Regions from separate parts of the Citrobacter portucalensis genome, predicted to be linked through region 2. Evidence: predicted binding sites of a transcription regulator. Region 2 holds the regulator's gene; the other holds the start of a gene.
The links. Region 2 encodes sigma-54, which starts transcription at its own class of promoters, with help from an activator protein. Its sites were predicted from a motif close to GTTGGCACANNTTTCGCTNT; they were not measured.
Positions count from the first base shown of each region.

Region 1 (11,994 bases), 540 kb from region 2:
TCGTCGAGATAACCCGTCGCCACCGCACAGAACAGCCCGGCGATAAATGCGCCAATTGCCAGTGGGATGCCCGCAATCCACGCCAGTACAATTCCCGGGAAAACCGCGTGGCTCATTGCATCGCCCATCAGCGCCCAGCCTTTGAGTACTAAAAATACAGACAGCAGCGCGCAGGGCACGGCGACAATGGTGGAGATGACCAGCGCATTGACCATAAAACCAAACTGAAAGGGTTCCAACAGCGTTGCTAAGATCATACTGACTCCTTGTTCACCAGACGGGCGCGGCGGCGATTAGCCAGCAGACCGTGTTTTGGCGCGAAGACAAATGCCAGCAGGAACAGCAGCGTTTGCAGAACGACAATAATTCCGCCGGTTGCACCGTCCAGCCAGTAGCTCAGCCAGGCGCCGAAAAAGCTGGTCAGGCTGCCAATAGCTACGGCGATAGTGAGCAGGCGTGGAAAACGATCGGTCAGCAGCCAGGCCGTTGCACCGGGCGTAACCACCAGGCAAATCACCAGAAATGCGCCGACGGTTTGCAGCGCGGCGACCGTGGAAACGGAGAGCAGCGTAAAAAATAACAGCTTCAACCGGCCCGGGTTCAGACCGATAGACCGCGCGTGGTTTTCATCAAAAAAGACCACCATCAGATCTTTCCACTTCAAAAACAGGATAGTCAGCGAGATAACGCCGATGATGGCCAGTTGCAGAATATCTTCTGGCGCAATCGCCAGCACGTTGCCGAGAATGATGGTCTGAATGTTCACCGACATCGGATTGAGCGACACCATAAACAGCCCGATACCGAAAAAAGACGAAAAAATCAGTCCGATAATCGCATCTTCCTTCAGGCGCGAACGTTGATTAAGAAACAGCATACTGCCCGCCGCCAGTCCGCCGGAAAGGAATGCGCCAAGCGCGAAGGGAAGCCCTAACATATAAGCGCCTGCCACGCCCGGCACGATAGAGTGCGACAGCGCATCGCCAATCAGCGACCAGCCTTTGAGCATCAGATAGCAGGAGAGAAACGCACACAGGCCACCGACCATCGCCGAGACCCACATGGCGTTGAGCATGTACTGGTAGCCAAACGGCTCCGTTAGCCAGTTCATGGTTATTCCCCCTCGTTTGCCGTGCGTCGCGAAATAAACGGGCGTTCATCATCGGTAATTACGTGCTGTTCACCGCCGCTCAGCGCAACGTGACGCAGTACGCCGCTGAATGCCAGTTCGAGATTCTCGGGGGTAAAGGTGGTTTCGGTGGGTCCACTTGCCAGCACCGTGCCCTTAATCATCACCGTGTAATCACAAAACTCGGTGACGGATCCCAAATTATGGGTAGAGACCAGCATGGTTCGACCCTCATCACGCAGTTCATGCAGCAGGTCGATGATCCGGGCCTCGGTTTTTACATCCACGCCTGTGAAGGGTTCATCCAGTAAAATAACCTGCCCGTCCTGCGCGATGGCTCTTGCCAGAAAAACACGCTTTTTCTGCCCACCGGACAGTTCACCTATTTGACGATGGCGATAATCCAGCATATCAACCCGCGCCAGCGCCGCATCTACGCAGGCGTGGTCAATTTGTTTTGGTCGACGCAGCCAGCCCATATGGCCAAAGCGTCCCATCATCACCACATCTTCCACCAGTACCGGAAACGACCAGTCCACCTCTTCTGACTGGGGGACATAGGCGATCAGATTCTGTTTGAGCGCCTTATTTACCGGCTGTTGCAGAATTGAGATTTCCCCCTGCGCCAGGCGGACAAAACCCATCAGCGCTTTAAAAAGCGTTGATTTTCCCGAACCGTTTACGCCGACCAGAGCGGCAATTGAGCCGCCCGGAACCTGAAAAGTGGCGTCCCGCAATGCGGTATGACCGTTGCGATACGTCACCGTAACCTGATTTACGGTAATCGCAGAGTGACTCATGGTTGGCTCTCCAGACCCTTGTTGATGCCGTTAACAATGGTTTGCGTGGTGACGCGCAGTAAATCCAGATAGGTCGGTACCGGACCATCGGCAGTGCTGAGCGAATCGACATACAGCACGCCGCCGTAATGCGCGCCAGACTCACGGGCAACCTGACGCGCTGGTTTGTCGGACACGGTGCTTTCGCTAAATACCGTTGGGATATGATGCTCTCTGATGGCATCGATAACCTTGCGTACCTGCTTGGGCGTACCCTGCTGATCGGCATTGATCGGCCACAGATACAGCTCCTTGAGATTGTTATCACGAGCTAAATAAGAGAATGCGCCTTCGCTGGTGACCAGCCAGCGTTTATCAGCAGGGAGCTTTGCCAGTTCTGTATGCAGTGGCGCCAGAGTCTGCTGGATTTTCGCTTTATAATTCTGCGCATTATTCTGGTAGGTTGCGGCATTGTCCGGATCGTATTTGATCAGCGCATCACGAATGTTATCCACGTAGATCAGCGCGTTCTCCGCTGACATCCAGGCATGCGGGTTTGGTTTACCGTTGTACGGCCCTTCGCTGATGCCCATTGGCTGCACGCCGTTTGAGACCATCACTTCAGGTACGCCGGACAAATTTTGGTAGAAGCGGGCAAACCATAGTTCGAGGTTTAGACCGTTGGAGAGAATAAGCTGTGCGCCTTGCGCCCGTTTGATATCGCCTGGAGTTGGTTGATATTCGTGAATTTCAGCCCCCGGTTTGGTGATAGAACTAACGTCCGCCGCGTCACCTGCTACATTGCTTGCCATATCGGCAATCACCGTAAAGGTGGTTACCACTTTGAATTTTTCTTTCGCCCAGGCGGGTGACAGCGTCAGCGCTGTTAACACGCTGGCAAGGAGAAATGACTTCAGATGGGGCAGATGCGGCATAGTATCCCTCGCAACAAGGTGGTTAATTTATCATCGAATATAGCCTTTGCTATGTTATATAGCACATGGCATAAACAAATGAAAATAATTCTTATTTGCGTAGGTTGCTAAGGATGTATCACCTTCAGGTAATAGTTCTGTGCTTAGCTAAGGTGTATTATTTATGCAACTTAATTGTGGAGGCATCATGGCCGGCAAACGCATTGCACGTGAAAAAATGACGATCCAGAGAATGATTTCGCTCTACGAGAGCCAGTGTCCGCAGGCTTCAGACGAGCCGGGGCATTACGATGCGTTATTTGCCTATGCGCAAAAACGCCTCGACAAGTGCGTATTTGGTGAGGAAAAACCGGCCTGTAAACAGTGTCCTGTGCACTGTTATCAACCTGCTAAACGCGAAGAGATGAAGCAAATTATGCGTTGGGCTGGACCGAGAATGCTCTGGCGTCACCCGATTCTGACCGTACGTCACCTGATTGATGACAAACGTCCAGTGCCGGAGTTACCGGAGAAGTACCAGCGGAAGAAGTAATTCTATGCCGGATGGCGGCGATGCCTTATCCGGCCTACGAGGTAAACGCCTCCGTCATGTAGGCCCGATAAGCGTAGCGCTATCGGGCAATCAGTTAAACCAGTGCATCCTTATCAATGCCTAATCTCTTCATGCGTGAGAGTAACGTTGTACGTTTCAGCCCCAGCCTTTGTGCCGCGCCTTTGGGACCGGCAACCACCCCGTTGGTTTCTTTCAGTACGCGCATAATCAACTGGTATTCATCTTCACCGTCCTGCGCGACTTCGGTTGCCACCGGAGGCGTAGACGGCGTCAAAGGGGCAATATCCGGAAGGGATAGTTGCAGCACGTTGCCCCGGGTAAGCAGAACCGCACGTTCTACCACGTTTTCCAGCTCACGCACGTTACCCGGCCATTCCATACAGCTCAGCGTGCGCAGAGCCTCGGCGGGAATACTGTCGATATTGCGTCCCATCCGACGAGCAATTTTAAAGGTGAAGGCTTTTACCAGCAGCGGAATATCTTCCGGGCGCTCACGCAGCGGCGGCAGATGGATCGGGAAGACGTTCAGTCGGTAATACAGATCGTTACGAAATTCGCGATCGGCAACCATCTTCTTCAGATCGCGGTTGGTGGCGGCGATCAAACGGACATCGGTCTGGATCAGCTTATTACTGCCCAGACGTTCAAATTCCTGCTCTTGCAGAACCCGCAGTAGCTTAGGCTGAAGCTCCAGCGGCATATCGCCAACTTCATCGAGGAACAGCGAACTTTTATCTGCCAGCTCGAAACGACCAATCCGCTGCGTGCTGGCACCGGTAAACGCGCCACGCTCATGACCAAACAGATCGCTTTCCAGTAATCCGGCAGGCATTGCCGCGCAGTTCATCTTCACCATCCGGCGGGCGTTACGTCCGCTCAGGTTGTGAATGGCTCGTGCGATCAGCTCTTTACCCGTTCCGGTCTCACCCAGAATCAAGACGGTGCTGTCGCTTTGCGCCACCATTTCGACCTGCTTGAGTACGCTGTACATAGCTTCGCTGCGACCAATGATTTCGCCGAACTCACTCTCTACGTTGTTGAGTTGTTCAGTCAACGCCAGGTTTTCATCGACCAGACGTTCCTTCAGGCGGTGAATTTCCTGGTAGGCTAGCGCGTTATCCACGGCAATTGCCACACGCTCGGCAATCTGGCGCAATAGCTTGAGGTTGGCGGTAGTGAAAACTTTCTCTTCGCACTGTGCCAGCTTGAGTACGCCGAGCATAGTATTGGTAGCAGACACAGGGTTTGTAGCTGGTTGCCCCAGGTTTCGAACAGCATCCGTTCGTAAGGGGCAAGGATGTCACGTTCGCTCAGGTTGATCAGCAGCATCTCTTTGCTTTTGAAGACCCGTTCAGAGAGCGTTCCCGCTTCGTCCACTTCACTCTGTTCGTGTGCCGGATGATGTTCATCCAGATAGTGAGTGGAATAGATACTGAGTTTATTTTTGCGATCGCTGCGTAACACGATGCTGATGGCATCGATGTCGAAGTAGTGGTGGATCTCTTTGGCGACTTCGCTGACCAGCTCATCAATATCCAGTCGGGAGAGCACGGCATTGGTGATGGCGACCAGGATGCGAAAGTTGTCACGCTCACGACACAGCAGATCGTAATCGACGTTGTTGCTGACTCTGCTTTGAATTTGTTCAGCAACGACGCCGACTATCTGAGTGAAGGTCTGTAGACGGTTATATTCTTTTTCACTCCACGGACGGTCTTCGTTACGGATGAATTCGCAACCGCCAAAGATGCGCCCATCTGCCGCCAGTGGCAGCAGGCAGTAGTGGCCAAATTCAGAATACAGTCCACCTGAAGCCAATTGTGGCCATGTTTCCGTAAACTCATGATAGTTGCAGTGCAACGCATCAGGGCGAGACAAAATGCGGCGTACCGGACCATGTGCCAGCACCGTTTCGTCTTCATAATCGATGGGTCTACCATTTTCACGCGTTGCAAAATAACGCGCACGTTGCGTTTGTGCCTGCCATAAGACAATAGCCGCGCAGTCGGCCAGCGCTGAACGCTTGACCAGCTGCGAAAGCGCCTCGCTAAGAGACGGGAGATCGGGCTGCTGTAATAATGTACGAGTAATATCGAACAGGCCTTGCTGTCCGAGGTCACTCATCGGTGTATACGACATATTGCTTTTCCAGGGAAAGCACCGCAGAACGGTGCGAAAACGGTAAATGAATTATAGGTATAAGTCGTAAATTATTGCCGGATGGCTGACCGCAAACTCGCTGGTCACGCAATCCGTAGGCCTGATAAGCAAAGCGCCATCAGGCGTTATGCAGCGTTAATGCCGGATAGTGACGCAAATGCGTCTTATCCGGCCTACAGCATGCTGCCAACCGGCTGCTAGCATATACGAGGTAATGGTTCGGCGTGTGGTAAATCGAGGGTTCGTTTCACGCCGTAGAGTCCGGCAAGACGAACACCTTTGCGTTCGACCACTTCACCAATCATTGCAGCATCGCACCCTAACGGATGCGCGCGCAGCGCGGCAAGTACGGTTTCAGCGGCCTGACGCTCAACGGCAATCACCAGTTTGCCTTCGTTGGCAAAGTTGAGCGCATCCAGACCCAGCAGCTCGCAAACGCCACGCACCGCAGGCTTCACGGGCAGGGCCGCTTCAGACAGCTCAATACCAAATCCACATGATGCGGCAAACTCATGCGTCACCGCATTCACGCCGCCACGGGTGGCGTCACGCAGCGCCTTCACACCAGGAATATCACGCAGCGTCTGGATAAGAGGTGTTAACACCGCGCAGTCGCTGACCAGTTCGCCATCCAGACCCAATTGCTCGCGTAGGTTAAGGATGGTTGCGCCGTGATCGCCAAGCGAACCACTGACCAGCAGCACATCACCCACGCCGAGAGTCTGTGCACCCCAGTGAATGTTGGCGGGAATTGCCCCCATTCCGGCAGTGTTAATGAACAGTTTGTCTGCTGCACCACGCTGCACGACTTTGGTATCGCCAGTCACGATGGCGATGCCTGCTTCGCGCGCGGTTGCTGCCATGCTGTTAACAACGGTTTTCAGTGTCTCCATCGGCAGACCCTCTTCGAGGATAAAACCGCAGGAGAGGTAGCGTGGAATAGCTCCGCTGACCGCGACATCGTTAGCCGTACCACAGATGGCCAGCTTGCCGATATTGCCGCCGGGGAAGAACAACGGATCGATAACGTAGCTGTCAGTTGAAAACGCCAGACGGTCGCCTTCTGCCACCAGTTGTGCCAGTTCCAGACGCGCTTGATCTTCTTGTTCCGCCAGCCACGGATTCGCGAAAGCCTCCATAAACAGACTGTTGATCAACTGCTGCATAGCCTGACCGCCGCTACCGTGGGCGAGTTGTACGCTGCTCATGCTTCACACTCCTGCTGACGATACTGATACCAGGCGGCACATGCGCCTTCTGAGGAGACCATCAGGGCGCCAAACGCGGTCTCCGGGTTACACGTTTTGCCAAATAACGGGCACTGATGTGGTTTACATCTGCCCGTCAGCACTTCCCCACAACGCGCGCGCGGATCGTCATATACCTGCTGCGGCGCTGGCTGGAAATGTGCTTCGGCATCAAAGCGATGATAGTCCGGCGTCAGGTGAACGCCAGAGGATTCGATAACGCCCAGACCGCGCCATTCGCTGTCACCATTGACGCAGAACACCTCGGCAATGGCCTGCTGCGCTAACGCGTTACCGGCATCCGGTACCACGCGGCGGTACTGGTTTTCTACCTGGCTTTGGGCTGCAATTTTCTGCTCAATTAACATCCCTACGCCTTGCAGGAGATCAAGCGGTTCGAAACCGGCGACCACCAGCGGGCGATGGAAATCTGAAGCAATGAAGTTGTAGGCGTCGGTGCCAATCACCATGCTGACGTGGCCCGGCGCTAAAAAGGCGTCGATACCGTTGTCCGGCTGTTCCAGCAGGCTGCGCAGCGTAGGGATAAGCGTGATGTGCTGGCAGAAAAAGTAAAAGTTCTGCACGTCACGCTGCTTTGCCTGTTGCAGGGTGATAGCAGTCGTTGGCATTGTGGTTTCAAAACCCAGGCCAAAGAACACCACTTTACGCGTTGGGTTTTCCTGCGCCAGCTTCAGTGCATCCATCGGTGAGTAGACGATGCGGATATCCGCACCACGCGCCTTGGCCTGTAGTAGTGAGCCTTGCTTACCCGGGACGCGCATAGCGTCGCCAAAGGTGCAGAAAATTACTTCTGGATGGCTGGCAATTTCTACACAGCTGTCGATTCTGCCCATCGGCAGAACGCAAACCGGGCAACCCGGACCATGAATAAACTCCACGTTTTCCGGTAACAACTGGTCGAGCCCGAATTTGAAGATAGCGTGGGTATGACCACCACAAACTTCCATGATCCGCAGCGGGCGTTCAGCCGTGTAGGAGAGGTGGGCGGCACGTTCACACAGGTGCTCTATCAACTGCATCACCTGTTCTGGTGCGCGGTATTCGTCAACAAAACGCATTTATTTTTCCTCGCCGTACAGCAACGCGCCGACATCCGGCTCAACGTCAAACATGTTTTGCAGCGCGTCGAGCGTATCGCGCGCTTCAGCTTCATTAATGATGCTCATGGCAAAACCGACGTGGACCAGTACCCACTGGCCGAGGCGCGGTTGGCCATGTTCATCACAGCTACCGACCAGCGTCAGGTCGACGTCGCGCTGAATACCGCAAACGTCGACTTTGGCCTGGTTGCCATCAATGGTGCGGATTTGACCCGGAACACCTATGCACATCGCTGCGTCTCCAGCCAGGAGAGCCATTGATCCATCCCTTCACCACTGGTGGCGGAAATTAGGATAATCTCAATCCCCGGGTTCACTTCCCGGGCGCTGGCAATGCATTTTTCAACGTCAAAATTGAGGTACGGCAGTAGATCCACTTTGTTGAGCAGCATCAGCGATGCGGCGGCAAACATATGCGGGTATTTCAGCGGTTTGTCTTCACCTTCGGTTACTGAAAGCACGGCCACTTTATGGCGCTCGCCGAGGTCGAAGCTGGCCGGGCAGACCAGGTTGCCGACGTTTTCAATGAACAGAATACCGTTATCGTCAAGCGGCAAACGCGGCGCGGCGTCAGCAATCATTTGTGCGTCGAGGTGGCAACCTTTACCGGTGTTGACCTGAATGGCGGGTGTGCCTGTGGCGCGAATACGGGCGGCATCGTTCACCGTTTGCTGGTCACCTTCAATAACGGCGCACGGCACGCTATCTTTCAGCTTCATCAGCGTTTCGGTCAGCAGGGTAGTTTTACCAGAGCCCGGGCTTGAAACAAGGTTCAGCACCAGATGCTGACGGGCCGCAAAGCGGGCACGGTTGCGCTCGGCGAGGCGGTTGTTTTTGTCCAGTACGTCAATTTCCACTTCCAGCATACGGCGTTGGCTCATACCTGGTGCGTGGGTTCCGGCCTCACCGTGACCGTAGTGCAAATCGCCTTCTTCGGTCTGGCTCGGTGTGAAATTTGAGGTCTTCACACCGGTAATATTCAGCGCCGGACGAGCCGCCGGGGCAAATGGCGCGCTGCGAAACGCCGAGTGGGGATTATGCTCATCACCCTCTATATATAGGTTGCCTTCAGCGCAACCACATGTCGTACACATCGCTCACTCCTGATCTTTTTACTTGCGATACATCTGTTGCCGGATGGCTACGTTGCCTTATCCGGCCTACAAACGAGCTGTTTCTGTAGGCTGGATAAGACGCTTAAGCGTCGCCATCCGGCGCTGGAGTTTCATCTATTTCAATACGTCGAATCTGTAAGCCGTCATCGGCCACAATTCTCAGCATATCGCTGTTGCATTGCGGACATCGGCGCACGCGTTGCGTCAGTAACGTGACGTATTGCTGACAAGATTCGCACCAACATTCGGCTTCTTGTTCTTCGAGGTGGAGTTTACAACCTTCTGCAAGGGTCCCGCGGCATACCAGATCAAAACAAAAGGAGAGAGCGCTGGTTTCTACGCAAGAAAATGCGCCAATTTTGAGCCAGACCCCAGTTACTCGCTTAGCACCGTGTTGCGTGGCCTGTTGTTCAATCAATTCCAGTGCCCGTTGGCAGAGGGTTATTTCGTGCATACCGCCTCCTGTGAAGTTGCCGTAATAAAAGCAATAAGCATGCCAGGTTGATTTTTTTCATTCGTGACAATGACGACGATGACGAAATGACATGTCGTCACCCGCCTTTGATTTTTTATCTATATGAAAATTAAGTGATTTAATTTTGGCATGAAATGTGCTTAAGGCTGTTCATCTCTGCTAAACGGGTAACCTGACATGACTATTTGGGAAATAAGCGAAAAAGCCGATTACATCGCTGAACGGCATCGTCGCCTACAGGACCAGTGGCGTATTTACTGCAACTCGCTGGTTCAGGGGATCACCCTGTCAAAAGCGCGTTTGCATCATGCGATGAGCTGCGCACCGGACAAGGATCTCTGCTTCGTCCTTTTTGAACACTTCACTATCTACGTCACGCTGGCGGACGGCTTTAACAGCCATACCATCGAATACTACGTCGAAACGAAAGACGGTGATGATAAGCAGCTGATTGCACAGGCAGAATTGACTATCGACGGTAAGGTCGATGAGCGTATTAGCAACCGCGATCGCGAGCAGGTGCTGGAGCACTATCTCGAAAAAATCGCCACCGTCTACGACAGCCTGTACACCGCGGTTGAGAACAATATGCCGGTGAATTTAAGCCAGCTGGTTGAGGGACATAGCCCGGCTTAAGCCTCGGGTGCTGCCCACTTTGTCATGGTGCGGTCTACATACTGCGTCACGACGTTTTAGGGAATGGGCATGTCGAAAAATGTCGAAATGACATTTGGTAGACATGTTTTCGTCAAAAATGACTATCACCTGAGGAATGCCTGGTGAATCGTTTTGTAATTGCTGACTCCACTCTTTGTATTGGCTGCCACACCTGTGAAGCCGCCTGCTCAGAGACACATCGCCAGCATGGCCTGCAGTCAATGCCGCGCCTGAAAGTGATGTTAAATGAAAAAGAATCCGCGCCGCAGCTTTGCCACCAGTGTGAAGATGCGCCTTGCGCCACCGTGTGTCCGGTTAATGCCATTAACCGCGTTGATGGCGCCGTACAGCTGAACGAAAGCCTGTGCGTAAGCTGCAAAATGTGCGGGATCGCTTGTCCGTTTGGCGCGATAGAGTTTTCCGGTAGCCGTCCGCTACACATTCCGGCAAACGCCAATACGCCAAAAGCGCCTCCGGCTCCGCCAGCGCCTGCTCGCGTGAGTTCGCTGTTGGACTGGGTTCCTGGCGTTCGTGCCATCGCGGTGAAATGCGATCTGTGTAGTTTTGACGAGCAAGGTCCTGCCTGCGTGCGCATGTGTCCGACCAAAGCCCTGCATCTGGTGAGCAACATGGATATCGCCCGCGCCAGCAAACGTAAGCGTGAGCTGACTTTCAATACCGATTTCGGCGATCTCACCTTGTTTCAGCAGGCTCAGAGTGGGGATGCAAAATGAGCGCAATTTCACTGATTAACAGCGGCGTGGCCTGGTTTACGGCTGCGGCGGTTCTGGCATTTCTGTTTTCATTTCATAAATCGCTGAGCGGCTGGATTGCTGGGGTTGGCGGTGCAGTCGGCAGCCTGTGTACGGCAGCCGCGGGTTTTACCGTTCTGACTAATGCGCTGGCAGTGAGCGGCGTGATGCCGTTTATTGGTCACAGTCTGCAAATTACTCCGCTGAATGCTATCTGGCTGATTACACTGGGCCTGTGCGGCCTGTTTGTCAGCCTGTACAACATTGACTGGCATCGTCATCCGCAGGTGAAAGCTAACGGCCTGCTGGTGAATCTGCTGATGGCCGCGGCGGTATGTGCGGTGGTTGCCAGCAACCTTGGTACGCTGGTGGTGATGGCGGAAATCATGGCGCTGTGTGCCGTGTTCCTTACCGGATGCAGTAAAGAAGGCAAACTGTGGTTTGCGCTGGGGCGTATTGGTACGCTGCTGCTGGCGGTCGCCTGCTACCTGGTGTGGCAACGTTACGGCACTCTGGAGCTGCGTCTGCTAGACCTGCGCACCCAGGAGCTGCCGCTCGGGTCTGACATCTGGCTGCTGGGCGTGGCAGGTTTTGGCCTGCTGGCCGGGATTATTCCACTGCACGGTTGGGTGCCACAGGCACACGCCAATGCCAGCGCACCGGCTGCGGCGCTGTTCTCTACCGTCGTCATGAAGGTTGGTCTGCTGGGTATTCTCTCCCTGTCGCTGCTGGGCGGTAACGCGCCGCTGTGGTGGGGGATTACGCTGCTGGTGCTGGGCATGATCACCGCGTTTGTTGGCGGTCTGTATGCGCTGATGGAGCACAACATCCAGCGTCTGCTGGCGTACCACACGCTGGAAAACATCGGCATTATTCTGCTGGGCCTGGGCGCTGGCGTGACCGGAATTTCCCTGAATCAACCGGCGCTGATCGCGCTGGGTTTGACCGGCGGTCTGTACCACCTGGTAAACCACAGCCTGTTCAAAAGCGTTCTGTTCCTGGGTGCAGGCAGCATCTGGTTCCGTACCGGTCATCGTGATATCGAAAAACTGGGCGGTATCGGTAAACGTA
Region 1 covers NZ_CP092466.1:1,063,032-1,075,025, forward strand. The annotation lists gene sitD (iron/manganese ABC transporter permease subunit SitD) at 1-257, opposite strand, end outside; gene sitC (iron/manganese ABC transporter permease subunit SitC) at 254-1,111, opposite strand; gene sitB (iron/manganese ABC transporter ATP-binding protein SitB) at 1,114-1,929, opposite strand; gene LY264_RS05030 (metal ABC transporter substrate-binding protein) at 1,926-2,843, opposite strand; gene LY264_RS05035 (nitrous oxide-stimulated promoter family protein) at 3,031-3,375, shown strand; partial or broken gene flhA (formate hydrogenlyase transcriptional activator FlhA) at 3,470-5,535, opposite strand; gene hypE (hydrogenase expression/formation protein HypE) at 5,754-6,764, opposite strand; gene hypD (hydrogenase formation protein HypD) at 6,761-7,882, opposite strand; gene hypC (hydrogenase 3 maturation protein HypC) at 7,883-8,155, opposite strand; gene hypB (hydrogenase nickel incorporation protein HypB) at 8,146-9,018, opposite strand; gene hypA (hydrogenase maturation nickel metallochaperone HypA) at 9,122-9,493, opposite strand; gene hycA (formate hydrogenlyase regulator HycA) at 9,692-10,150, shown strand; gene hycB (formate hydrogenlyase subunit HycB) at 10,294-10,905, shown strand; gene hycC (formate hydrogenlyase subunit 3) at 10,902-11,994, shown strand, end outside.
Region 1: a site for sigma-54 is predicted at 9,521-9,540, ahead of hypA (hydrogenase maturation nickel metallochaperone HypA). Genes of this name have one in related genera too.

Region 2 (11,994 bases):
TTCGCGGCTGCCGACCTGATCGTCTGCGAGGTCTTCGAACGGCACCAGACGGCGGACGTTCTTCTCCATCCACTCTTTGTACGGATGGCGGCTTTTCAGATCGTCATCGGTTTCGGCGGAGTGCAGAATGCGCCCGCTGCGGGTATCGATAACCATCAGCTCGCCAGGGCCGACGCGACCTTTCTCGACGACTTCATCCGGCTGATAATCCCAGATCCCAACTTCAGAGGCGCAGGTAATCAGCTTGTCTTTGGTGATGACGTAGCGCGCCGGACGCAGGCCGTTACGGTCAAGGTTACAGGCGGCAAAGCGGCCATCGGACATAACAATGCCCGCCGGGCCATCCCACGGCTCCATGTGCATGGAGTTAAAGTCAAAGAACGCGCGCAGCTCCGGGTCCATATCCGGGTTGTTCTGCCAGGCCGGCGGCACCAGTAAACGCATGGCACGGATAATGTCCATCCCGCCAGCCAGCAGCAGTTCCAGCATGTTATCCATTGAGCTGGAGTCGGAGCCGGTTTCGTTAACGAACGGTGCGGCGTCGTGCAGGTCAGGGATCAGCGGTGTCTGGAATTTATAGGTACGTGCGCGTGCCCATTGGCGGTTGCCGGTGATGGTGTTGATTTCACCGTTATGCGCCAGGTAGCGGAACGGTTGCGCCAGCGGCCAGCGCGGTACGGTATTGGTGGAGAAGCGCTGGTGGAACAGGCAGATGGCCGATTCCAGACGCAGGTCCGCCAGGTCCAGGTAAAAGCGCGGCAGATCCGCCGGCATACACAGACCTTTATAGATATTGACCAGGTTCGACAAGCTACACACGTAGAAGTCTTTATCGTCCTGGAGGCGTTTTTCGATGCGACGGCGCGCGATGAACAGGCGGCGCTCCATATCACGCGGACGCCAGCCCGCAGGGGCGTTGACAAAAATTTGCTCGATACGAGGCAGGGAGGAGAGGGCGATTTCACCGAGAACACCTTCGTTGGTCGGCACGTCGCGCCAGCCGACAATCGACAGGGTCTCCTGCTGTAATTCTTCTTCGACAATGCGACGAGAAGCCGCAGCCAGTTCAGCGTCTTTATTTAAAAAGATCATGCCGACGGCGTAGTTTTTAGCTAAACGCCAGCCGCGCTCTTGCGCCACGATGCGGAAAAAGCGGTCAGGTTTTTGTAACAGCAAACCGCAACCATCGCCGGTTTTACCATCGGCTAGAATTGCGCCACGGTGCTGCATGCGGGCCAGTGCGTGTATGGCGGTACGCACTACCTTGTGGCTAGGTTCGCCTTCTATGTGGGCGATCAGGCCGAAACCACAGTTATCCCTCTCAAGGGATTTATCGTACAACATATCAGTGAACCTCCCCAGGCTCTGCGGGATTCCCATCTGGACCGTTGCGCACGGGCACACCAAGAGCATGGCGACGGGGTTTGCGTGTCATACGCTTACCTCGCATTCGCCCTCTTTATCCTTTTCGCATAGGTCAAACAAGTTTGAGGACTTGCTTCAGAGGGAATCTCAATTACTGCATAAATATGATGAGCAGACTGCTCATCCAGAAAGCTTCCAGCGGATTTCCACGTTATCGGGAATCCACACACAGGTCAAATGGCAATCTTATTTATGCAAAAATGTGCTATAGGGCGATTAACTTTATGAATATGTTGAAATTTAAGGCTTTTTTACATTGATTTAACGCAAGGGGGATGGGGAGCGAAGTGTGATCTGTCTCACTGTCAGAAAGGCTGTATATCCCCCGTCCTCCCTTTGTTTATCGCTATGCTTGGCATTTTATGCTGGTTTTTGGAGTTTTGGCGTCTTAAAGATACTGTTTTTATGCTGAGAGTATAAGAAGATAAAAAAAACAGTCGGATATAAGGAAAAGTAATTTCATTTTGAATGAATGAAATTTCGATTATTTTGATTTGTTATGCAATGAATAAAAGCACGCCAGGGCGATTGATCCAGGTCATCGCCGACTGGGGCAAAAAATGGCAGGCTTTGGCCTCTTTTCAAGGCGCGGTCTACCAGATTATGCAGTTACAGAAATTAGTCAATATGTTTGGTGGGGATCTTTCTCGCCGTTACGGGCAAAAGGTTCATAAACTCACGCTTCACGGCGGCTTTAGCTGTCCAAATCGTGATGGCACCATCGGACGTGGTGGATGTACTTTCTGCAATGTCGCCTCGTTTGCCGATGAAGCACAGCAGCACCATTCTATTGCCGAGCAGCTTGAGCATCAGGCGCATCTGGTCAATCGCGCGAAACGCTATCTGGCCTATTTCCAGGCCTATACCAGCACCTTTGCTGAAGTGCAGGTGCTGCGTTCGATGTATCAGCAGGCGGTTAGCCAGGCCAGTATCGTCGGGTTATGCGTTGGGACGCGCCCCGACTGCGTGCCGGATGCGGTACTCGATCTGCTTTGCGAGTATAAAGACCTCGGCTATGAGGTATGGCTGGAACTCGGTTTGCAAACCGCGCATGACAAAACCCTGCATCGTATTAACCGCGGCCATGATTTTGCCTGCTACCAACGCACTACGCGACTGGCACGCGAGCGCGGGCTGAAAGTGTGCTCACACCTGATTGTCGGTCTGCCGGGAGAAGGGCAGGCAGAATGCCTGCAAACCATGGAACGTGTAGTGGAGACGGGTGTTGACGGTATTAAGCTGCACCCGCTGCATATTGTGAAAGGCAGTACGATGGCGAAAGCCTGGAAAGCCGGGCGGCTGAACGGAATTGAACTGGACGACTATACGGTTACCGCCGGGGAGATGATCCGTCATACGCCGCCAGAGGTGATTTATCATCGAATTTCCGCCAGCGCGCGTCGCCCAACGCTGCTGGCACCGCTATGGTGTGAAAACCGCTGGACCGGCATGGTCGAACTGGATAAGTACCTTAACAAGTACGGTGTGCAAGGCTCGGCGCTCGGTACGCCATGGGTGCAGCCTGAGAACTAACTCTCCGTAGGCCGGATAAGGCAAAGCCGACATCCGGAAATCTGCGCCTGCTTGCCTGATGGCGCTTTGCTTATCAGGCCTACGATGGCCTCTCCGCGGTCATTTCACCGATAACCTCCGCATTTCTTGCACAATCTTCAACGTCACGCTGAGAATTGAGTATTATTGTGCCAAGTTGTCGTGAAGGAACCCTCTATGAAGCAAATCCGTATGCTGGCGCAATATTACGTCGACCTGATGATGAAGTTAGGTCTGGTGCGCTTTTCGCTGCTGTTGGCGCTGGCTCTGGTCGTGTTGGCAATTGTGGTGCAGATGGCTGTCACCATGGTGCTGCATGGCCAGGTAGAAAGCATTGATGTCATCCGTTCTATCTTTTTTGGTCTGTTAATTACCCCCTGGGCCGTCTATTTCTTGTCTGTGGTGGTGGAGCAACTTGAGGAGTCCCGGCAACGCCTGTCACGACTGGTACAAAAGCTGGAAGAGATGCGCGAGCGAGATCTCAAGCTCAATGTGCAGTTGAAAGATAATATTGCCCAGCTCAATCAGGAAATTGTTGAGCGTGAAAAAGCCGAAGCAGAGCGCCAGGAAACATTCGAGCAACTGAAGGTTGAAATCAAAGAGCGCGAAGAGGCGCAGATCCAGCTTGAGCAACAGTCTTCCTTTTTACGCTCTTTCCTTGATGCCTCGCCGGATCTGGTTTTTTATCGCAATGAAGATAAGGAGTTTTCCGGCTGTAACCGTGCCATGGAGCTGCTGACCGGCAAAAGCGAAAAGCAGCTGGTGAACTTAAAACCGGCTGACGTTTACTCTCCTGAAGCGGCTGAAAAGGTGATTGAGACCGACGAGAAGGTGTTCCGCCATAATGTTTCGCTCACCTACGAACAGTGGCTGGACTACCCGGACGGGCGCAAAGCCTGCTTTGAAATTCGCAAAGTGCCTTACTATGACCGCGTAGGTAAGCGACATGGTCTGATGGGCTTTGGGCGCGATATTACCGAGCGTAAGCGTTATCAGGATGCGCTTGAGCGCGCCAGCCGCGATAAGACCACCTTTATTTCTACTATCAGCCACGAGCTGCGCACCCCGCTTAACGGCATTGTCGGCTTAAGCCGGATCCTGCTGGATACGGATCTGACCGCGGAGCAGGAAAAATACCTTAAAACAATCCACGTCTCTGCTGTGACGCTGGGGAATATTTTCAACGATATTATCGATATGGATAAGATGGAGCGACGTAAAGTCCAGCTCGATAACCAGCCGATCGATTTCACCAGTTTTATGGCGGATCTGGAAAACCTCTCTGGCCTACAGGCGCAGCAAAAGGGGCTGCGTTTTGTGCTTGAGCCGACGTTACCGCTGCCGCATAAGGTCATTACCGACGGAACGCGTCTGCGTCAGATCCTGTGGAATCTGATCAGCAACGCCGTGAAGTTTACCCAGCAGGGGCAGGTGACCGTGCGGGCGCGCTATGACCAGGGGAATATGCTGCATTTCGAAGTTGAAGATTCCGGCATCGGCATTCCGCAGGATGAGCAGGATAAAATCTTCGCTATGTATTATCAGGTGAAGGACAGCAACGGCGGTAAACCGGCAACGGGGACAGGGATTGGTTTGGCCGTGTCGAAGCGTCTGGCGAAAAACATGGGCGGTGATATTACGGTTTCCAGCCAGGCAGGAAAAGGGTCCATCTTTACGCTAACCGTGCATGCCCCTGCGGTAGCGGAAGAGATTGAAGATGCTTTTGAAGACGATGAAATGCCGCTGCCAGCCCTGAATGTGCTGCTGGTAGAAGACATTGAGCTGAACGTTATTGTTGCGCGCTCCGTGCTGGAAAAATTAGGCAACAGCGTGGATGTCGCGATGACCGGGAAAGCCGCGCTGGAAATGTTTACGCCGGGTGAATATGACCTGGTGCTGCTGGATATTCAGCTACCGGATATGACCGGTCTGGATATCTCGCGGGAGCTCACGCAAAAATACGCCCGTGAAGATCTGCCACCGCTGGTTGCACTCACCGCCAACGTACTGAAAGATAAAAAAGAGTATCTGGACGCAGGCATGGACGACGTGCTGAGTAAGCCGCTGTCGGTTCCGGCGCTAACCGCCATGATCAAAAAATACTGGGATACCCGAAACGAAGAGGAGAGCACTGTGACATCTGAAGAAAGCAGTAAATCGCAAGCGCTGTTAGATATTCCTATGTTGGAACAATACCTCGAGCTGGTGGGACCGAAGTTAATTACCGACGGGCTGGCGGTGTTTGAGAAGATGATGCCGGGATATTTGAGCGTGCTGGAGTCCAACCTGACGGCACGGGATAAAAAAGGTGTTGTTGAGGAAGGCCATAAAATTAAAGGCGCAGCAGGTTCAGTGGGGCTGCGTCACCTGCAACAGCTAGGTCAGCAAATCCAGTCGCCGGATCTTCCTGCTTGGGAAGATAACGTTGCTGAATGGATTGAAGAGATGAAGCAGGAGTGGCAGCACGACGTGGCAGTATTAAAAGCCTGGGTGGCGAGCGTGGAAAAAAAATGACCCCGGCTTGACCGGGGTGCGCGAATACTGCGCCAACACCAGGGAAATCGTGGCTGCGCCGTAAATTATTATCATTGTTTACAAGGGCGCAGCCCTAATTTTCAGGCCGCACGCAGTTAAGATAGCAAATCTTAAATAATTTGTTACATGAATCAGTTAAATGTGTGAAGCGTAGCATTTAAATCATAATAACTAATATGTTTCAGCCAGTTGAGAAAGGAGTATTGCGATGAAAAAAGTGGGTGTAGTGCTCAGCGGATGCGGCGTGTATGACGGTGCAGAGATCCATGAAACTGTTCTCACGCTTCTGGCCATTGCCCGCAACGGCGCTCAGGCTGTCTGTTTCGCACCAGATAAACAACAAGCGGATGTGATTAATCATCTGACCGGCGAGCCGATGCTGGAAACTCGCAATGTGCTAATTGAAGCCGCGCGTATCACACGTGGCGATATTCGCCCACTTGCGCAGGCAGTCTCATCGGAACTGGATGCGTTGATCGTGCCGGGTGGGTTTGGTGCGGCCAAAAATCTGAGCAATTTTGCCAGTCAGGGCAGCGAATGCCGGGTTGACAGCGATTTAGCCGCGCTGGCGGTGGCCATGCATCAGGCGGGTAAGCCGTTGGGGTTTATGTGCATTGCGCCTGCCATGTTACCAAAAATTTTTGACTTCCCGCTGCGTCTGACCATCGGCACTGATATCGACACGGCAGAGGTGCTGGAAGAGATGGGCGCTGAGCATGTGCCTTGTCCGGTTGATGACATTGTCGTCGATGAAGACAACAAAATCGTCACCACGCCTGCCTATATGCTGGCGCAGGACATCGCTCAGGCTGCGAGTGGCATCGATAAACTGGTATCGCGTGTGCTGGTGCTGACTGAATGAGAAAAGGAGTAACCGCCTTTCTGCGACGTATTTTTCTGCGGGTGGTGGTTGTCCTCGCCGTATTCTGGGGCGGGGGCATCGCACTTTTCAGCGTGATGCCTGTGCCTTTCTCGGCGGTAATGGTCGAGCGACAGCTGGGCGCATGGCTGTCCGGTGATTTCGGCTATGTGGCGCACTCGGACTGGGTGAGCATGGATGAGATCTCACCGTGGATGGGACTGGCGGTGATTGCTGCAGAGGACCAGAAGTTTCCAGACCACTGGGGGTTTGACGTCACCGCCATAGAGAAAGCGCTGGCGCACAATGAACGCAATGAAAACCGCATTCGCGGGGCGTCAACGTTATCGCAACAGACGGCGAAAAACCTCTTTTTGTGGGATGGACGTAGCTGGGTGCGTAAAGGTCTCGAAGCCGGGCTAACGCTGGGTATGGAAACCGTCTGGAGTAAGAAACGTATTCTGACCGTCTATTTGAATATCGCCGAGTTTGGCGATGGGATATTTGGCGTGGAGGCGGCGGCGCAACGGTATTTTCATAAACCGGCCAGTCGGTTGAGCCTGTCTGAAGCGGCCTTGCTGGCGGCAGTATTGCCCAATCCTTTGCGTTTTAAGGCGAATGCGCCTTCTGGTTATGTGCGTAACCGCCAGGCCTGGATTATGCGCCAAATGCGCCAGTTAGGTGGTGAGTCGTTTATGCGGGAAAATAATCTGTATTAGCGTAGTTATTGCCGGATGCGGCGTAAACGCCTTATCCGGCCTACTGGCTACGTTCTGTGTACTCGATTAATCTTCATCAAACCCTGAATTAAACAGGGCAATCACTGCGGCCAGGGCTTCTACTTCCTGTGGTCCCGTGGCTTCGACTTCTATCTGACGCCCTTTGGCTGAATCCAGCATCAGCAGAGCGATAACGCTGTTGGCCTCGGCTTCCGTTCCTTCATCATTACGCAGCAAAACTTCTGCTTCGAAACCCTGCATCAATTCAAACAGTTTCATCGCTGGGCGGGCATGCATGCCCAGCTTATTGGTGATTTCAACGGTTTGCTTCACGGTCATGATTTACGTTTTTCCAGCGTACGATGGCGTGACTGCACGTTTTTACCGCGTGAGCGGAAGTAGTCTGCCAGCTGCTCTGCAATATACACCGAACGGTGTTTCCCGCCGGTACAGCCGATGGCTACGGTAAGGTAGCTACGGTTGTTGGTCTCCAGCATGGGTAACCATAGCTCAAGATAGCTGCGAGTCTGGTAGATAAAATTGTGTACTTCTGTGTGCCTGTCGAGGAATGCGGCGACAGGGCGGTCAAGACCGGTCATTGGGCGCAGCTTCGGATCCCAGTGTGGGTTAGGCAGGAAGCGCACGTCAAAGACGTAATCCGCATCAATCGGGATACCGTGTTTGAAACCAAAGGATTCGAATACCATCGTCAATTCACGTTCACGTTTACCCAGCAGTCGGGTACGTAACATTTCTGCCAGTTCGTGTACGGACATTTCGGAGGTATCAACGATCAGGTCAGCGCGAGAGCGTAGAGGCTCCAGCAAATCGCTTTCCTTATCGATAGCGCTTTCCAGAGACAAGTTCTTGCTGGAGAGCGGGTGTAAACGGCGCGTGTCGCTGTAGCGACGAATCAACGTGTTACGGTCTGCATCAAGGAACAGCAGCTGTGGTGAGAAACCCTCGGGCAGATTATTCATTGCCTGCTCGAAAATTTCCGGGGACTCAGGCATGTTGCGCACATCAATGCTGACGGCCGCAGAAATCTGGCGATCGGCCAGTGTACGAGCCAGATCGGGCAACAGCACTACGGGAAGGTTATCCACGCAGTAAAAACCCATATCTTCCAGCGCACGCAGGGCGACAGATTTACCTGACCCTGAACGGCCGCTGACGATCATCAGTACCATGTACTGTTTCTCCTCACAACGACAAAAAAGGATGCCATTGGGTTGTTATGCTTCATCCTGTCCACCTTCGGTGTCCGTGATGATTTGATACAACTCCTGGTCACTCTGCGCGGCGCGCAGACGACGACAGATGGTTTTATCTGCCAGACGTTTTGCGACCAGTGACAACGTATGCAAATGCGTCTTGGTTTGGTCTGCCGGGACCAGCAGGGCGAAAAGCAGATCGACAGGTTGATTATCAATGGCGTCGAAGGCGATGGGTGTTTCGAGTTGAACAAACACACCAACCGCGCGCATCGTGTCTTCTTCCAGCTTTCCGTGCGGGATAGCAATACCATTACCGATGCCGGTACTGCCCATTTTTTCACGCGTCAGAATGGCTTCAAATACCACCTGAGCAGGCAAGCTAAGCTGTTTTGCCGCAAGTTCGCTGATGATTTCCAGTGCGCGCTTCTTGCTTTGGCAGTGAACGCCTGCGCGTGTACATTCCTGGTTAAGAACAGTGCTCAGTTGTAGAGTCGTATCGTTATTTGTCATAATTTCACCTAAGCGCTAACTGTACAAATGGCCCGTTGTGCTACACAACAGGCCGTCCTGCACCCGCTAACTGCCCGGACAAGTTAGTGCTGTTTCAGTTTATCTTTATGTTTTGTTAACTGCCGAGCCAGTTTATCAATTAAACCGTCAATGGCGGCGTACATATCCTGACCTTCCGCGCTGGCATGAATTTCGCCACCGTTCACATGCAGTGTTGCATCCGAGATATGTGTAACCTTCTCCACTTTCAACACAATATAGACCTGATTAATCCGGTCGAAATATTGTTCGAGCTTGGCAAATTTTGTATTCACAAAATCGCGCAGGGCTTCGGTGATTTCGACGTTGTTTCCAGTGATGTTGAGCTGCATAGTGTCTTCCTTATCGGTTGGGTCACACCAGCTGTTTGCGCTGGTTAGACGGCGGAATGGATAAAGACTCTCGGTACTTCGCAACGGTGCGGCGTGCCACCATGATACCCTGTTCTGACAGCATAGAGGTTAACTTGCTGTCACTCAGCGGTTTCGCGGGGTTTTCCGCAGCAATTAATTTCTTCACCAGCGCACGGATAGCTGTGGATGAGGCTTCACCTCCGCCTTCAGTGTTAACGTGACTGGAAAAGAAATACTTCAATTCAAAAATGCCGCGCGGACTGTGCAGATACTTTTGCGTGGTCACACGGGAAATGGTCGATTCGTGCATCTCGACGGCCTGGGCGATATCCGCCAGTACCATCGGTTTCATAAACTCTTCGCCTTGCTCAAAGAAAGCTTGCTGCTGCTCAACGATGCAGCGGCTGACGCGCAGCAACGTATCATTGCGGCTTTCCAGGCTTTTAATCAGCCACTTCGCATCTTGCAGATTGCTACGAATAAACTGGCTGTCGGCATCGTTGCGCGCGCTATTGCACATGGCGGCGTAGTGCTGGTTAATCTGTAAGCGCGGAATGCTGTCGCCGTTGAGTTCGACCACCCAGCGATCGTTATGCTTACGCACCAGCACATCCGGAATGACGTACTCCGGCTCGCCGGTCTGGATCGATTGCCCTGGGCGGGGATCAAGCGACTGGATGAGGTTGACGGCTTCTTTCAGCACGTCTTCTTTCAGCCGGGTCACGCGCATCAGGGTGCGGAAGTCATGGTTGGCTAACAGATCGAGGTGATCGCTGATGATCAGACGCGCTTCTTCCAGCCACGGCGTGGCTTTATCAAACTGCGAAAGTTGGATCAGTAAGCAGTCACGGAGATCTTTGGCGGCCACGCCAACGGGATCAAAGCGCTGAACGCGTTTAAGCACGGCTTCGATTTCGTCCATACCGACGTCGTCATCGCCCATGCTTTCGAGAATATCGTCCAGGGTCACGGTGAGATAACCGGTTTCGTCTACCGCATCCACAATGGATGTCGCAATGGCGCGATCGGTATCCGAGAACGGGGTCAGTTCCACTTGCCACATCAGGTAATCCTGTAGTGATTGCGTGGTCTCACCCTGATACACAGGCAGTTCGTCGTCGATGTAATCCCCGCTGGTGCCCGAAGGCGTCCCGGCGGTGTATATTTCATCCCAACTGGCGTCAAGCGGTAACTCCTCAGGCATCTCTTTTTGTTCGAGTGCATCTGCGGTGTCGAGGGTTTCGCTGTCCTGTTTTTCCTGGGTATCAATTTCGTCGTGAAGATCGGTTTGCTCGAGCAGTGGGTTACTTTCCAGCGCTTGCTGAAGTTCTTGCTGAAGTTCCAGCGTGGACAGCTGCAACAGACGGATAGCCTGTTGTAGCTGAGGCGTCATCGCCAGTTGTTGGCTAAGCCTGAGTTGCAAACCTTGCTTCATGTTCAGAGTTGTTTTCTCCTGCAGTGACGTGAAGTCTTCTACCCTATCAGAGTCTGAAGTCTTCCCCAAGGTATACGCGCTTAACGTGCTCATCCTGCAGTATTTCTGTTGGCGTGCCGTGCGCGATCAGGTGTCCCTGACTTACGATATAGGCACGCTCACACACTGCCAGCGTTTCGCGGACGTTGTGGTCGGTAATCAGCACGCCAAGGCCGCTGTCGCGAAGGTGTTCGATGATCCGTTTAATATCAATAACAGAAATCGGGTCAACACCGGCAAACGGTTCATCCAGCAGGATAAATTTTGGATTAGCGGCCAGTGCGCGAGCGATTTCCACGCGGCGTCGTTCACCACCGGAGAGCGACTGACCTAAGCTGTCGCGCAGGTGCTCGATGTGGAATTCTTCCATCAGCTCGTTGGCCCGATCTTCCCGCTGCTCGCTGGTCAGATCGTCACGAATTTGCAGTACCGCCATCAGGTTATCAAACACGCTCAGGCGACGGAAAATCGATGCTTCCTGCGGTAAGTAGCCGATGCCGCGACGCGCGCGCGCATGCAGAGGCAGCAGACTGATGTCTTCGTCATCAATGATAATGTTACCCGCATCGCGCGGGACAATGCCGACTACCATGTAAAAGGTTGTTGTCTTGCCTGCACCGTTAGGACCGAGCAGACCGACGATCTCCCCTGAGTTGACGGTCAGACTGACATCTTCAACCACACGACGGCCTTTATAGGCTTTTGCAAGGTTCTTTGCAGTTAATGTTGCCATAACGAATCAGTTACCTTTTTTCTCTGCCGGAGCCTTGTTTTTGTCCTGCAACTGCGACGGAACCAGAACGGTGGTGACGCGTTTGCCTTTATCGCTGAAGGCCTGCATTTTCTGCTCTTTTACCAGATAGGTGATCTTATCGCCTGTGATGTTGCTATCGAGCTGTTCCAGATACGCCTTGCCGGTGAGAACGACAAAGTCTTTCGCCAGTTCATAGTGCATCTGAGAGGCGTGGCCTTTAACCGGTTTACCGTTGTCCTGCATCTGGTAAAACGTCGCTGGATTTCCATAGCCATCAATCACTTCTTTGCCGTCTTCACCGCCAGGACGGGTCACGACGACTTTATCGGCGTTAATTTTGATGGTGCCCTGAGTCACAATCACGTTGCCAGTAAACGTCACCACGTTGCCCTGCATATCCAGGGACTGCTGGTCCGATTCAATGTGAATCGGCTGCTCGGTATCGCCGGTGACGGCAAATGCCGGAATGCTGGCGGCCAGAAGTGAGCTGGCAAGTACAAGATTAAGGCTGAGTTTGTTTGTTTTGGATTTCATATGAGGTTCTAACCTTTTCAATCA
Region 2 covers NZ_CP092466.1:518,656-530,649, forward strand. The annotation lists gene gltB (glutamate synthase large subunit) at 1-1,344, opposite strand, end outside; gene mnmL (tRNA modification radical SAM protein MnmL/YtqA) at 2,029-2,958, shown strand; gene arcB (aerobic respiration two-component sensor histidine kinase ArcB) at 3,154-5,490, shown strand; gene elbB (isoprenoid biosynthesis glyoxalase ElbB) at 5,720-6,373, shown strand; gene mtgA (monofunctional biosynthetic peptidoglycan transglycosylase) at 6,370-7,089, shown strand; gene npr (PTS phosphocarrier protein NPr) at 7,156-7,428, opposite strand; gene rapZ (RNase adapter RapZ) at 7,425-8,279, opposite strand; gene ptsN (PTS IIA-like nitrogen regulatory protein PtsN) at 8,325-8,816, opposite strand; gene hpf (ribosome hibernation promoting factor) at 8,900-9,187, opposite strand; gene rpoN (RNA polymerase factor sigma-54) at 9,210-10,643, opposite strand; gene lptB (LPS export ABC transporter ATP-binding protein) at 10,690-11,415, opposite strand; gene lptA (lipopolysaccharide ABC transporter substrate-binding protein LptA) at 11,422-11,970, opposite strand; gene lptC (LPS export ABC transporter periplasmic protein LptC) at 11,939-11,994, opposite strand, start outside.